Regions from separate parts of the Pseudomonas sp. MYb327 genome, predicted to be linked through region 2. Evidence: predicted binding sites of a transcription regulator. Region 2 holds the regulator's gene; each other region holds the start of a gene.
What was found. Region 2 encodes FliA, which starts transcription of late flagellar genes. Its sites were predicted from a motif close to CTAAAGTTTNNNNNNNNNNNGCCGNTAA; they were not measured.
Positions count from the first base shown of each region.

Region 1: a site for FliA is predicted at 1,562-1,589, ahead of ABVN21_RS04980 (methyl-accepting chemotaxis protein). Genes of this name have one in related genera too.
Region 3: a site for FliA is predicted at 1,886-1,913, ahead of flgM (flagellar biosynthesis anti-sigma factor FlgM). Genes of this name have one in related genera too.

Region 1 covers NZ_CP159258.1:1,120,248-1,125,251, forward strand. The annotation lists gene ABVN21_RS04980 (methyl-accepting chemotaxis protein) at 1-1,520, opposite strand, end outside; gene ABVN21_RS04985 (Na+/H+ antiporter NhaC family protein) at 1,835-3,151, shown strand; gene ABVN21_RS04990 (methyl-accepting chemotaxis protein) at 3,287-4,969, shown strand.
Region 2 covers NZ_CP159258.1:715,428-720,431, forward strand. The annotation lists gene flhA (flagellar biosynthesis protein FlhA) at 1-640, shown strand, start outside; gene flhF (flagellar biosynthesis protein FlhF) at 653-1,981, shown strand; gene fleN (flagellar synthesis regulator FleN) at 2,098-2,928, shown strand; gene fliA (RNA polymerase sigma factor FliA) at 2,925-3,665, shown strand; gene ABVN21_RS03225 (chemotaxis response regulator CheY) at 3,832-4,203, shown strand; gene ABVN21_RS03230 (protein phosphatase CheZ) at 4,223-5,004, shown strand, end outside.
Region 3 covers NZ_CP159258.1:516,430-521,433, reverse strand. The annotation lists gene ABVN21_RS02325 (chemotaxis protein CheV) at 7-939, opposite strand; gene flgA (flagellar basal body P-ring formation chaperone FlgA) at 1,023-1,784, shown strand; gene flgM (flagellar biosynthesis anti-sigma factor FlgM) at 1,949-2,275, shown strand; gene ABVN21_RS02310 (flagellar protein FlgN) at 2,324-2,791, shown strand; gene ABVN21_RS02305 (flagellar regulator YcgR PilZN domain-containing protein) at 2,884-3,630, shown strand; gene ABVN21_RS02300 (MFS transporter) at 3,690-5,004, opposite strand, start outside.

The DNA.
Region 1 (5,004 bases), 400 kb from region 2:
GTCGCCTGATCGGCATCGCGAGCCGCCTGCGCAGCTTGTGCAGCGCTGCGGGCGACGTCCTGGGCGGTGGCACTCATTTCGTGGGAGGCGGTCGCCACCTGATCCACCTGGCGGTATTGCTGCTCCATGCCGGCGCTGGTCTGGGTGGCGATCGCTGAAGATTGGTCGGCGGTGCTGCGGGCGTCCTGCACCGAGCGTTTCACTTCGGCGATGATCGGTTGCAGCTTGTCGAGGAAACGGTTGAACCACCCGGCCAACTGGCCCAGTTCATCCTGTTTGTCGTAGGCCAGGCGTCGCGTCAGGTCACCTTCGCCGCTGGCGATGTCTTCGAGCATGTGCGCCACGCCGAGGATCGGCTTGGTCACGCTGCGCGCCATCAGCCACACCAGCAGCAGACCGATCAATGCGGCCAGCACGCCGAGGCCGAGTTCGGTCAGCGTGCCGGCGTTGTTGCTTTCATCCAGTTGCTTTTTCAGTGCTTCGGCAGGGCCGATCAGGACTTTTTCCGGCACGTCGAGCAACACGCCCCAGGATTTGCCGCCGGGAATCGGCTGGAACGGCGACAGCACTTTCAGCTGCTGATGGCTGTGCAGGCTGCTGGTTTTGCTGCTGCCGGCGAGCATGCGCATCAGCTCGGCACCGGTGGTTGGGTCCACCGCTTCCAGACGCTGGCTGAGCTTGCTGGCGTCCGGGCTGTAACCGGCGAGCAGGCCGGCCGGGCTGACGATGCTGACGCTGGTCTGGCCGTCATAAAGCTTTTTGCTCGCGGCCTGGCTGACCGTTTGCAGGCTGTTGAGGTTGATGTCCACCGACAGCGAAGCGATGACTTTACCGTTGACCATCAGCGGGAAAACGATGCTGGTCATCAGCACATTCTGGCCGTCGATCATATAGAAGTAGGGTTCGATCACGCACGGCTTGAGGCTGGTGCGCGGGCAGGTGAACCAGGCGTTGGCCGGTTCGCCGCTGGGGCCGGTACTGGTGTCGGCCATGTCGCTTTCGGGCAGCGCCATCGAGGTCACCTTGCCCGGTGTCGGTTGCGACCAGTACAGGGCGAATCGGCCCTTGTCGTTACTGCCCAATTCCGCCTGACCGGCGAACAGCTCATCCTTGCCGTCCAGCCCGTTGGGTTCGAACACCAGCGACAGGCCGAGCAGTTCCGGGTTGGCTTGCAGGGCCGACTTGACCTGGCGAGTCAGGTCTTCACGCAGGTCGAAGGCATCGAGAAAACGCTTCTCTGCCTGATCACGCAGAAACAGCACCTGACGGGAAAAACCATGGCCATATTGATAGGCGTCCATGAACTGCTGGCGAATGCCCAGCGCCTGATTTTCACCCTGGGATTCGATCCGCGCCTGGGCCGCTTCCGTCAGCATCTCCATGCTCGAGGCTTTCACCAGCGCGGAGCTGTGCTCCATGCGATACAGCGAAAGACCCACCAGCAGGGTCACGATGCCCGCCAGGCACAGCCCGGCCAGCAGGGTGATTTTCCATTGAATGGAAAGTTGTCTGAGCGACATGGAGACGTCCTTTATTCGATAAATATCTGAGACTTTGCACTGTAACGGCCGGGGTTTGGCTTTCTTTACGCCGCCCTGGAAATATCGAATCACCTGTAGGCGCTGGCTTGCCAGCGATAGCGATCTCAATAATACCGCCATGTTCCATGGCCTCATCGCCAGCAAGCCGGCTCCTGCAAAGGATGCGTCCGGCTTTGACAAGGCGGCATCGGTCCGGCACAGTGCGCGCCCTCTAATAAAACCCATATTTCAATCTGCTGGCCGCTCATGCGAACTGCCGGCCGGACTCTTTCCGTTTGTCTCGAGGTAATGAAATGAATGCAGTCATCGCCGCGGTGGGCGTCATGCTGATTCTCAGCCTGTCCCGCGTGCATGTGGTCATCGCGCTCATCGTGGGTGCGCTGGTGGGTGGCTTGACCGGTGGCCTGGGCATCGACGCGACGCTCAAGGCTTTCAACAGCGGGCTCGGCGGCGGGGCGACGGTGGCGTTGTCCTACGCGTTGCTCGGCGCTTTCGCGGTGGCGATTGCCAAGTCCGGCCTGGCCCATGCACTGGCGGACAAGGCGCTGGCCATGGTCGATCGTCAGCACGCGACCGGTGGCGGTCAGGTCAAGTGGTTGCTGATCGGCCTGTTGTGGGTGGTGGCCATCGCCTCGCAGAACATCCTGCCGATTCACATCGCGTTTATCCCGTTGCTGGTGCCGCCACTTTTATATGTGCTGACCAAGTTGCAGCTGGACCGTCGGTTGATCGCCTGCGTTATCACCTTCGGTTTGATCACCCCGTACATGTTCCTGCCCGTGGGTTTCGGCAATATCTTCCTCAATGAAATCCTGCTGGCCAACGTCGCCCGCAGCGGTGTGGATATCAGCGGCATCAACGTCACCCATGCCATGGGCATTCCGGCGTTGGGCATGCTGGTCGGGCTTGGGGTGGCGTTTATCAGTTACCGCAAGAAGCGCGTTTACGACCTGGCAAAGATCGAGCAAGTCGAACAGGTCGCGGTGCAATACAACCCGCTGAGCCTGATGGTCGCCGGTTTGGCGATTGCCGCGGCGTTCGTCGTGCAGTTGCTGCTGGACTCGATGATTATCGGCGCGCTGGTGGGCTTTCTGATTTTCTCGGTGTCGGGCATCGTCAAATGGCGTGACACCGATGACCTGTTCACCGAAGGCATGAAGATGATGGCAATGATCGGCTTCATCATGATCGCCGCGTCCGGGTTTGGCGAAGTGATCAAGGCCACCGGCGAAGTGCAAACCCTGGTTGAAGCGTCGGCCGCGTGGATCGGCCACAGTAAGGCGATTGGCGCTTTGCTGATGCTGCTGGTCGGTCTGCTGGTGACCATGGGTATCGGTTCGTCGTTTTCCACCGTGCCGATCCTGGCGGTGATTTTCGTGCCGTTGTGCGTGCAACTGGGTTTCAGCCCGATTGCCATCGTGAGCATCGTTGGCACCGCCGGCGCGCTGGGTGACGCCGGCTCCCCGGCCTCGGACTCGACCCTCGGCCCGACCTCCGGCTTGAACATCGACGGCCAGCATCACCACATCTGGGACACCGTGGTCCCGACGTTCCTGCATTACAACCTGCCGTTGCTGGCGTTCGGCTGGATTGCTGCGATGGTGCTGTGATTTACCTGCAGGAGCCGGCTTGCTGGCGATGGCGATTTCAACGGCGCCATCGCCAGCAAGCCGGCTCCTACAGTTTTGGTTTTTGTTGCCGTTAAAGCTTTTAACCACGCCAACAAAATCAAAAGAGTGAACGTCATGCGCATGAGCCTTAAGGCCAAAGTCCTGTCCCTTGCCGTCCTCCCGGTGTTGCTCTTCTCGCTGGTCATCAGCCTGACCACGTTGTTCATCCTGCAGGAACAGGCGCGCAAGGAAGTCGAGGAAACCCGCCAGCGCCTGCTCAGCGACGCCAAGGCTACACTGCAAAGTTACGTCGCAGTGGCCATGACCACGATCAAACCGTTGTACGACGCCGCCGCTCAAGGCGATGACGCGGCGCGGGCCCAGGCGATCAAGTTGCTGTCGAATATCACCTACGGCAAGGACGGCTATTTCTTCGGCTACGACTCCAACACCGTGCGCCTGTTCAAGGCAAAAGACCCGGAAGGCGTGGGCAAAAGCTTCAAGGACAATCGCGATCCGAACGGGGTTTACGTCAATCGCGATCTGGTTAAAGTCGCCCAGGACGGCACGCACTACCTGCAATACAGCTCGCCGCTGCCGGGTAACACCCAGGTGCTGGTGCCCAAGCTCGGTTACACCGAATTCCTGCCGAAGTGGGACATGGCGGTGGGTACCTCGGTCAACCTCGACGGCATCGAAGCACAAGTCGCCGTAGTCGAGGCCAAGGTCCAGGAACGCATGCAAGGCGTGGTGCTAAGCATTGTCGGGGTGGCGTTGGTGGTGCTGCTGGTGATCGCGGCAGCCGGGATGTTGTTGGCCAACACCATTTTGCGTCCGCTGAACCAGATGAAAGCCAACCTCGACGACATCGCGGCGGGCGAGGGCGACCTGACCCGGCGTCTGACCATCACCAGCCAGGATGAGCTGGGTGCACTGGCCGGTTCGTTCAACCGCTTTGTCGACAAGATTCACGGCCTGGTGCGCCAGATCACCGAAATGACCTCGCAACTGACCGGGCTGGTGAATCAGGTTTCCGAGCAGGCCAATCGCTCGGATCAGGCGATGGAGCGTCAGCGTCACGAGACGGACCAGGTCGCCACCGCGATCAATGAGATGTCGGCCGCCGCCCAGGAAGTGGCCAAGAGCGCGCAAAACGCCGCGGTTGCCGCCCAGCAGACCGACGAAGAAGGCCAGGCTGCCAAGCGTGTGGTGGCCGGCAGTATCGTGAAAATTCATGCGTTGGTGGATGACATTCGCAGCAGCGGTGTGTCCCTCGACAGCTTGCAAAAAGACGTGTCGTCGATTGTCAGCGTGCTGGGAGTGATCCGCTCGATCGCCGAACAGACCAACCTGCTGGCACTCAACGCGGCGATCGAAGCGGCTCGTGCCGGTGAGGCCGGGCGCGGTTTTGCGGTGGTGGCCGATGAGGTGCGGGCGTTGGCCAGCCGCACGCAAATCAGCACCCAGGAAATCCAGGGCATGATCGACCGCTTGCAGGCCGGCACCCAGTCCGCCGTTGACGCCATGCGCCGCTCCAGCGAAGCGGGCGATGGCACGTCGGCCCAGGCAAATGAAGCGGGTGCATCGCTCGACACCATGGCTCAGTTGATTGCCACCATCAATTCGATGAACGCGCAGATCGCCAGCGCCGCTGAGGAGCAGACCGCCGTCGCGGAAGAGATCAACCGCAGCGTGCATCAGATTGCCGTGGCGGTGGACAGCGTTGCCGATGAAACCCAACAGGGTGCGCAAACGTCTCGCAGCTTGGCGGACCTCGGTCAACGCCTGGGTAGCCTGGTCGGGCAGTTCCGTATCTGACTGACGAACACTTCGCTGTAGGAGCCGGCTTGCTG
Region 2 (5,004 bases):
GGCAACCCACTTGAACCAGATTTTGTACAAGCACTCCAGCGAGCTGATCGGCCACGAAGAAGTGCAGCAACTCATGCAATTGCTGGCCAAAAGCTCGCCAAAACTGGCGGAAGAGCTGGTGCCGGGCGTGGTATCGCTGTCGCAGTTGCTCAAGGTGCTGCAAGCGTTGTTGGCCGAGCAAGTGCCGGTGCGCGACATCCGCAGCATCGCCGAAGCCATCGCGAACAACGCTGCCAAGAGTCAAGATACTGCCGCATTGGTGGCCGCGGTGCGCGTCGGCGTATCCCGCGCAATCGTCCAAAGCATTGTAGGCACTGAGTCGGAGCTGCCAGTTATCACGCTGGAGCCAAGGTTGGAACAAATATTGCTCAATAGTCTGCAGAAGGCAGGACAAGGCTCGGAAGAGGGCGTTCTGCTGGAGCCAAGCATGGCTGAAAAGCTGCAGCGTTCGTTGATCGACGCCGCGCAGCGTCAAGAGATGCAAGGTCAACCGGTGATTCTGCTGGTGGCCGGTCCGGTTCGCGCGATGCTCTCGCGATTTGGCCGACTGGCAGTCCCGGGTTTGCACGTGTTGGCGTACCAGGAAATTCCTGACAACAAGCAAGTGACCATCGTTGCGACAGTAGGGCCCAACGGCTGAGGGTAGTGGTTTATGCAAGTTAAGCGTTTTTTCGCCGCCGATATGCGTCAGGCCATGAAGCTGGTTCGTGATGAGCTGGGCGCCGATGCCGCCATCATTGGCAACCGCCGCATCGCCGGTGGTGTCGAGCTGACGGCTGCCCTGGATTACAAGCTGTCGGCGTTGGCCCCGCGCGTGCCGAACATGGAGCTCGAAGACGAGTTGCGCAAGACTCAGTCGCGGATCGTCACCGCCCAGGCCGAATTGAGCCTGCGAAGTGATGGCGAGAGCGACAATGCGACCAATCGCCAGTTGTTCGCCGGCCTGCCGCTGACCGCCGCCGAACCACTGATCGAACCGACCTACAGCGAGCCTCGTCGTCCTGCGCCAGCCCCGGCGCCTGCCTCCAGCGGTGTTGATCCACGGGCGTTCGACTCCATGCGTTCCGAACTCAACAGCCTGCGCGAGCTGATGGAAGTACAGCTTGGCTCCCTGGCCTGGAATCAACTGCAGGGCAGCCGCCCGGCTCAGGCCAACCTCTGGCGCCGTTTGCAACGCATCGGGCTGTCCGGCCCGTTGTCGCGGGATTTGCTCGCGCTGATTACCGATATTGAAGAACCTCGTCAGGCCTGGCGCATGTTGCTGGCGCATCTGGCGCGAATGATTGCCACGCCGGAAATTGAACCGCTGGAAGAGGGCGGCGTGATTGCCATGGTCGGCCCTGCCGGCATGGGCAAGACCACCACCCTGGCCAAGCTGGCTGCTCGTTACGTGCTCAAATACGGCGCGCAGAACATCGCGCTGGTGAGCATGGACAGCTTCCGCATCGGCGCCCAGGAACAACTCAAGACCCTCGGTCGGATTCTCAACGTATCGGTGACGCACGTCGATCCGGGGCAATCGCTGGTGCAGGCGCTGGATCCACTGCTGCGCAAGCGCGTGGTGCTGATCGACACCGCCGGCCTGCAGGCCAGCGATCCGGCGCTGCGCATGCAGCTCGAAAGCCTGGCCGGTCGTGGCATCAAATCAAAAAATTATCTGGTCCTGGCAACCACCAGCCAGAAACAGGTTCTAACCGCCGCTTATCACAGTTACAAGCGTTGCGGGCTTGCCGGCTGCATTCTGACTAAACTGGATGAAACGGCCAGTCTGGGCGAGGTGTTGAGCCTGGCCATCAGTCATGAATTGCCAGTGGCCTACCTGACCGATGGCCCGCGGATTCCGGATGATTTGCATCTGCCGCGTCGTCATCAGTTGGTTAGCCGCGCCGTCAGCGTGCAAATGCAGGAAGAACCCAGCGAAGAAGCCATGGCTGACATGTTCGCTGACATCTACCACAGTCCGACCAAGCAGGTTGGCTGAGGTAAAAATGAATAGTTTTTGTACCTACATCGATGGTCTGCCATGCATTGTTCCGGTTGAGAACGCGCAGCCAGTAATGTGGCCTCCGTCTATGCAAGACAAGGTAAAGAAATAACATGGGCAGCATGCATCCCGTACAGGTGATCGCGGTGACCGGCGGCAAAGGTGGCGTCGGGAAAACTAACGTGTCAGTGAACTTGTCCCTGGCTTTGGCTGAGCTTGGCCGGCGCGTCATGTTGCTGGACGCCGACCTGGGCCTGGCGAACGTCGACGTTCTGCTGGGACTGACACCCAAACGTACTCTGGCCGACGTGATCGAAGGCCGCTGCGAACTGCGCGACGTGCTGTTGCAAGGACCGGGCGGTATCCGCATCGTTCCGGCGGCTTCCGGCACCCAGAGCATGGTTCACTTGAGCCCGGCGCAACACGCCGGTCTGATCCAGGCTTTCAGCGATATTGGCGACAACCTCGACGTGCTGGTGATCGACACCGCTGCAGGTATTGGTGACTCGGTAGTCAGTTTCGTACGCGCTGCGCAAGAAGTGTTGCTGGTGGTCTGCGACGAGCCGACTTCGATCACTGACGCCTACGCATTGATCAAATTGCTCAACCGCGATTACGGCATGAATCGTTTCCGCGTCCTGGCCAATATGGCCCAGAGCCCGCAGGAAGGCCGTAACCTGTTCGCCAAACTGACCAAGGTCACTGACCGCTTCCTGGACGTCGCCCTGCAATACGTCGGCGCTGTGCCGTACGACGAAAGCGTGCGCAAGGCCGTGCAGAAGCAGCGCGCGGTCTACGAAGCGTTCCCGCGTTCCAAGTGCTCGCTGGCGTTCAAGGCCATCGCCCAAAAGGTCGATACCTGGCCGCTGCCAGCCAACCCGCGCGGGCACCTGGAGTTTTTCGTCGAGCGCCTCGTGCAACAAACGGCAGGACCCGTGCTATGACGGCCAGCGGTTACAACCTCTACAAGAAGTCGGCGCGTGACGCGCAGTACGAGCTGATCGAGCGTTACGCGCCACTGGTCAAACGCATTGCCTACCACTTGCTGGCGCGCCTGCCGGCCAGTGTCCAGGTCGAAGACCTGATTCAGGCCGGGATGATCGGCCTGCTTGAAGTATCAACAAAATACGACGCCAGCAAAGGCGCGAGTTTCGAAACGTACGCGGGCATTCGAATCCGCGGCGCCATGCTCGATGAAGTGCGCAAAGGGGACTGGGCGCCACGTTCGGTCCACCGCAATACCCGGATGGTCAGCGATGCTATTCGCTCGATTGAAGCTAAAACCGGCCGTGACGCTAAAGATCACGAAGTTGCGGCCGAACTCCAATTGAGTCTCGACGATTATTACGGGATTTTGAACGACACCCTCGGCAGCCGATTATTCAGTTTCGACGATCTGTTGCAGGACGGCGAACACGAAGGGCTGCACGAGGATGGCGCGAGTGCTCATCTCGAGCCGTCACGCGACCTGGAAGATGAACGCTTCCAGGCGGCGCTGGCGGACGCGATTGCCAATTTGCCGGAGCGTGAGCGACTGGTGTTGGCGCTGTACTACGACGAAGAGTTGAATCTCAAGGAAATCGGTGAAGTCCTGGGGGTTAGCGAATCTCGGGTCAGCCAGTTACACAGCCAGTGCGCGGCCCGTTTGCGGGGGCGTTTGGGAGAGTGGCGAGCGCGCTGAAGGCAGTGTGGGGGCACTGCGACGTGGCTGGTGGGGTGTTGAACCGCGCCGGTCTCGATCCGTTGTACTCCAGACAGTCATCGAGTGCTTTGCCAGATTGATTGAAATGGCGCGTCCAGGTGCTGGGCGCGTTTTAGTCTGCTTGGAGGTCGAATTGGACAAGAACATGAAAATCCTCATCGTTGATGACTTCTCAACGATGCGGCGGATCATAAAAAACCTGTTGCGTGACCTTGGGTTCACCAACACGGTCGAGGCCGACGATGGCACCACGGCCATTCCGGTGCTCAACAGCGGGAGCATCGACTTTCTGGTGACGGACTGGAACATGCCTGGCATGACCGGTATCGATCTGCTGCGCCACGTGCGTGCCGATGAAAAACTCAAGCACTTGCCAGTGCTGATGGTGACCGCTGAAGCCAAGCGCGAACAGATCATCGAAGCAGCCCAGGCCGGTGTAAACGGCTATGTAGTCAAGCCCTTCACGGCCCAGGCGTTGAAAGAAAAAATCGAGAAGATTTTCGAACGCATCGGTTGAACTGCGCCACGGGGGAGCTATGGGGCATAACGAATCTTCGCAGGGCGATTTTGAATCGACCCTGAAAAAACACGCCGTCGAACTGGTCGCGAGCCTTGAAAAAGGCAGGTTTGGCGATGCTGTGCAATTGATCCATGAGCTCAACCAGACCCGTGACCGCGGCCTGTATCAGGAAGTGGGCAAGCTCACCCGCGAGCTACATAGCGCGATCGTCAATTTCCAGATTGACCCGAACATGCCGCAAGCCGAGGAAGTGTCGCAAATCACCGACGCCACCGAGCGTCTGGGGTATGTGGTCAAGCTGACCGAGGCTGCTGCCAACCGCACCATGGACCTGGTGGAAAACGCCACGCCACTGGTCAACAGCCTGGCTGACGAAGCCCAGGCGTTGAGCACGGATTGGGGACGGTTCATGCGCCGCGAAGTCGGCGCCGAAGAGTTCCGCGAACTGGCTCGGCGAGTCGATGGATTCCTGGCACGCAGCAGCGCAGACAATCGCGCTGTGTCGAGCAACCTCAACGACATTCTGCTCGCCCAGGATTATCAGGACCTCACCGGTCAGGTGATCAAGCGTGTGACCCAACTGGTCACCGAAGTTGAAAGCAACCTGCTCAAGCTCGTGCTCATGGCCAGCCAGGTAGACCGCTTCGCGGGCATCGAACATGACCGTGAAGCGATGCTTGCAGAAAAAGATCCACAAAAACATCTCTCTCAGGGTGAAGGTCCGCAGATTCATGCCGATAAAAGAGAAGACGTTGTGTCCGGTCAGGACGATGTGGACGATTTGCTATCCAGCCTGGG
Region 3 (5,004 bases), 200 kb from region 2:
ACGCCCCTAGTTGATGTCTGCTGCTTTGATCCGGTCGACTACCCGGGATGCCAGGTCATCAGGACGGAATTTGGCAAGGAAGTCATCGGCACCGACCTTCTTGACCATCGCCTGATTGAATACACCCGACAACGAAGTATGCAGGATGATATGAAGCTTTTGCATGCGAGGGTCGTTGCGGATCTCTGCCGTCAGGGTGTACCCGTCCATCTCCGGCATCTCGATGTCGGAGATCATCATCAGGAACTCTTCTTCCGGCTTCTTGCCCTCGTCGACCAGTTTGCGCAAGTAATCCAGCGCTTGCCGGCCGTCGTTCAACGCCACCACTTCGACACCGACCGTTTGCAGGCAACGCGTGACCTGCTTGCGCGCCACTGACGAGTCATCGACCGTCAGCACGCGCAAGGACAGCGCCTTGTGCTGGGTTTCGACATCCACCACGCCAACGGAAATCGCTTCCGGGGTCGGCGCCACTTCCGCCAGCACCTTCTCGACGTCGATGATTTCGACTAACTGATTGTCGACCCGAGTCACAGCCGTCAGGTAGTGATCGCGCCCGGTGCCCTTGGGTGGCGGATGAATTTCTTCCCAGTTCATGTTCACGATGCGTTCAACCGAACGCACCAGAAAACCCTGGGTCTTGGTGTTGTACTCCGTGATGATCACGAAGGGATTGTTCTTGTCCTTTAAAGCACCGGAGCCGGTCGCCATCGCCAGATCCAGGATCGGAATGGTCGCCCCCCGAATATTCGCCACGCCGCACACGACAGGACTGGACTTGGGCATCAGCGTCAATTTCGGGCATTGCAGCACTTCCCGCACCTTGAACACGTTGATCCCATACAGCTGCTGGCCGTCGAGACGGAACAACAACAGCTCAAGGCGATTCTGCCCCACCAGTTGCGTGCGCTGGTTTACCGAATCCATTACACCAGCCATGCCCAGACTCCTACACCAACGCTAAGTGTTGTTGCGACGCACATTCATCACTAAACGGCACGGCGCTTGCTTTTTATCTCTTTATGAACACAGAACCGACATTTTCCCGACGCCTGACCACGACCTACCGCAAATGCCTCGGCGTGTTGGCGGCTGTGTGCCTGTTCAACGCTGGCAGCCCTGCCCTTGCTGACGCGGTTACCTTGCCTGACATGCTTATCGGCGTCACCCAAGGCTTTCTTGAATTCACCGTAGAGGACTATCTGGCCAACAGTCAAACGGAAGGTCGCTATGAAATCCAGGTCAACCAGCTGGATCCACGCATGCACATGCCAATGTGCGACAAGGAATTGACAGCCACGCTGGAGAGTCCGGCGAAGCCATTGGGGCGTGTGACAGTCAAGGTTCGCTGTGAGGGTACGTCCCCGTGGACGGTCTTCGTACCCGCTCAAGTGCGCCTGTTTCGTGATGTCGTGACCACCGCCCGACCGCTGCGGCGATCGGGCATCGTCGAGCCTGATGATGTCGTTCTGCGTGAGCGCGATATCAGCCTGATCAGCCAGGGCTACCTGACCTCCGTGGATCAGGCGATCGGGCAAAGAATTACCCGACCAATGGTCGCCGATCAGGTGATTACCCTGGTCAATCTCGAACAGGCGGAAGTGATCCGCAAGGGGGATCAGGTAGTGATCACCGCCCGCAGTGGTACGCTCAGCGTGCGTATGCCGGGCGAAGCGCTGGCCAACGGCGGCATGAGCGAACAGATCCGGGTCAAAAACCTCAACTCCAAGCGGGTCATCAAGGCGCAAGTTACCGCGCCGGGCCAGGTGGAAGTGTCCATGTAGGGTCTCTTTTGGTGAAGCTGTGGCGCTGACCGAGGCTGTTCCCTAAACTGTGTCCCATGCCGTGCAAACGCTGACGCGCGCACGCTCATTGATAAATGAGCCTAAAGTTTTTCAGGGAAGGGCCGAAAACATGGCAAGCGTCCAAATTCCCAGAGGTTTTTATCATGGTCATTGATTTCAGCCGTTTGAACAGCTCCTCGTCACTTACAGGCAGTACACGTACCAGCGCCACCAAGGACACTGCCGAATCCGGCAAACCCGCGCCGCTGAATACCCCGGCCGAACAGGCTGGTACCGTCAAAAGCGGGGAATCGGTACATCTCAGCAATGAGGCTCAACAGTTGCAAAAGGTCACTGATACGCTGCGCGATCAGCCTGTCGTCGATAACGCCCGCGTGGCCGAATTGAAAGCAGCGATTGCCGATGGCAGCTATAAAGTCGACAGCAACCGTGTAGCCAGCAAACTGCTCAACTTCGAAGCCCAGCGCTAGGCCACGGCCGGCGCCAGGCTTTTGGACGCTTAAAACCCAAGGCCAGCCATGCACGACACTAATTTACTGCAATTGATCACCGACGACTTCGCTCCAGCGCAACACTTGCTGGAGCTGCTGCAGACCGAGTCCCTCGCGCTGCATGGTCGTGACATGCCTCTGCTTGAAGACGTTCTCGCGCAGAAACAGGCGCTGATCATTCTGCTCGAACAGCATGGCCGCAAGCGCAGTGAAATCCTTGCCAGCCTCAACCTGCCGACCAACCGCAGCGGCCTGGAGCAACTGGCAAGCCAGTCGAGCATTGGCGAGACGTTGCTGGCGCAAAGCGATGTGCTGACCGACCTCCTGGCCCAGTGTCAGACCACCAACGCCAGCAACGGCCAGTCAATCCTGGTGCAGCAAGCCGCCACGGCTACCCAGCTGAAGATACTCACCGGCGGTGAACCTCCTGCGCTCTACGATGCCAGCGGATCATTCTCCAAACTTGTAAAGCCGCGCCCGCTCAGTCAGGCTTAAGCCGGTTGATGCCCCCCCTCTATCAAGACGCGAGACATGCTGGCAATATGCTGGCTCGCCGTAGTCAAATTTTGTCTGGAGATTGATTAACCGTGTCCAATGCCTTAAGTGCGGAAGATTCTCCGCAGCCACCCAAGGTGCTCAGCACGCCTCTGGAAATCTCCAGCAACCTGCGCCAGTTACACGAAAGTCATGACCCGCTAATCATCACCTTCCACGAGCGTAGCCAGCGCTTCCAGACCTATCTTGTGGCTGTTGACCGTGACAGCAACATGATTGCCCTGGACGAAATGATTCCGCGTGACGGCGAACGCTACTTGATGGCCGGCGAACCGTTCAAGATCGAAGGCTTCCACGAAGGCGTACGAATCGCCTGGGAAAGCAACGGCCCGCTGACCGTCGATGAATCCAGTGGTACTCGCTGCTACCGCGGCACCCTGCCCGACGAGGTGGTCTACCACCAACGTCGCAATGCGTTCCGCGCTGCGTTGAAATTGGCGCAACTGGTTAACGTCGATCTGGATGGCGAAAAGCTCAAGGCGCCTATCAGTGGCAAGCTGTTGGATATTTCCGCCACCGGCTGCAAATTGCGTTTCGACGGTGATATCACAGGCAGTCTGCAGCTGGGCCAGGTTTACGACCGCTTCATGGCCGCCCTGCCTTTCGGCAACATGACGGCGCCGGTCGAACTGCGTTATCTGCACTTTGAAGAAAAAATCTCCACCACCTTTGCCGGTGTCCGCTTCCACAACATGAGCGGGCTGGTTCAGCGCCAGGTCGAGCGATTCGTCTATCAGTTGCAACGCGAAGCACGGCGCTTCGACAAAGACGATCTCTGATACAACGGCAAAAAAACGGGCAGTCCCTTGCGGTGACTGCCCGTTTTTTATGCCCGGATTTAAGGCCGGGCTTCAGTGAAGCTTTGCTCGCGACCACCGTCAGGGTCTTTTGGTTGAGGATCGGTTTCAGGCTCGGCTTCCGGCTCAGGAGTCGACTCCGGACTGACCGGATTCTGCATCTGATCCTGTACCACCTGCTCATCGACCCGTGGATCAAGGCATGCCACCAGCGGCGAGCTCGACATACTGTCCGGCATGGCCACGTGATGCAGCGGCGCATCGTCCACCTGATGCAAATTGGTCACCGCTTTCGGGCGAATACGCCACACCAGCACCAAAGCGAAGAAGCTGAAAAATGCATAGAGCATCTGGCTGCCGAACAACTTCATCAGCACGCCAGCAGCCAGCGGCCCGATACTGGCACCTACGCCATAGGTCACTAGCAACATCGCTGTCAGTGACACCCGGCGATCAGCTTCGACGTGGTCATTGGAGAACGCCACGGCCAGCGGATAGAGGCAGAACTTCACCAGCGAGCAAAGGAACCCGGCGATGAACAACACTTCCAGCGGCACTTGCTTCAAGATCGCCAATGGCAACGCGGCAAGGGCCAGTATCAGCGCAAAACAGCGGATCAACAGCGCCCGATCATAACGGTCGGACAGCCAGCCCAACGGCCACTGCACCAGCAGTCCCGCAAAAATGCAGCTACCCATGAACAAGCCGACCTGCTCTGTGGACAGCCCTTGCTGCGAGGCATACAACGGTGCCAGACCGTAGAACGAACCGATGATCAGACCCGCGCCCAGCACAGTGCTCAACGACTGCGGCACGCGCTTGATGAAGAACCGCGGCTCCATTGGCGCCGGGTGCAACGGCGCCGGGTGAATGCGGCGGGTTAACGCGACAGGCACCAGACACAGCGCAAAGCACAGCGCGACCAGCATCAACAATTCCAGGCCCAGCCCCGGATGCATGACCAGAATCAACTGACCCAGCACCAAGCCGAGGTACGAGGCGATCATGTAGCCGCTGAACACCGTGCCGCGTTGCGAGGCTTCGGCTTGTTCATTGAGCCAGCTCTCGATGACCATGTACTGACACATCATGCCGAGGCCGACGATAACCCGCAGAAATAGCCAGGCCGGCAACCAGTCCACCAGCCCATGGCCGAGTACCGCCGCGCCGACAATCCCGGCGCAGGCAGAATAGGCCCGTATATGCCCCACGCGGGCAATCAGGCGATGGCCGATCTTTCCACCCAACACCAGGCCGAAATAGTTGGCTGCCATCAACGCACCGACCCACAAACTGTCGACATGATCAGCCGCCAGGCGCAAGCCCAGGTAGGTACTCAGCAAGCCGGAGCCGATC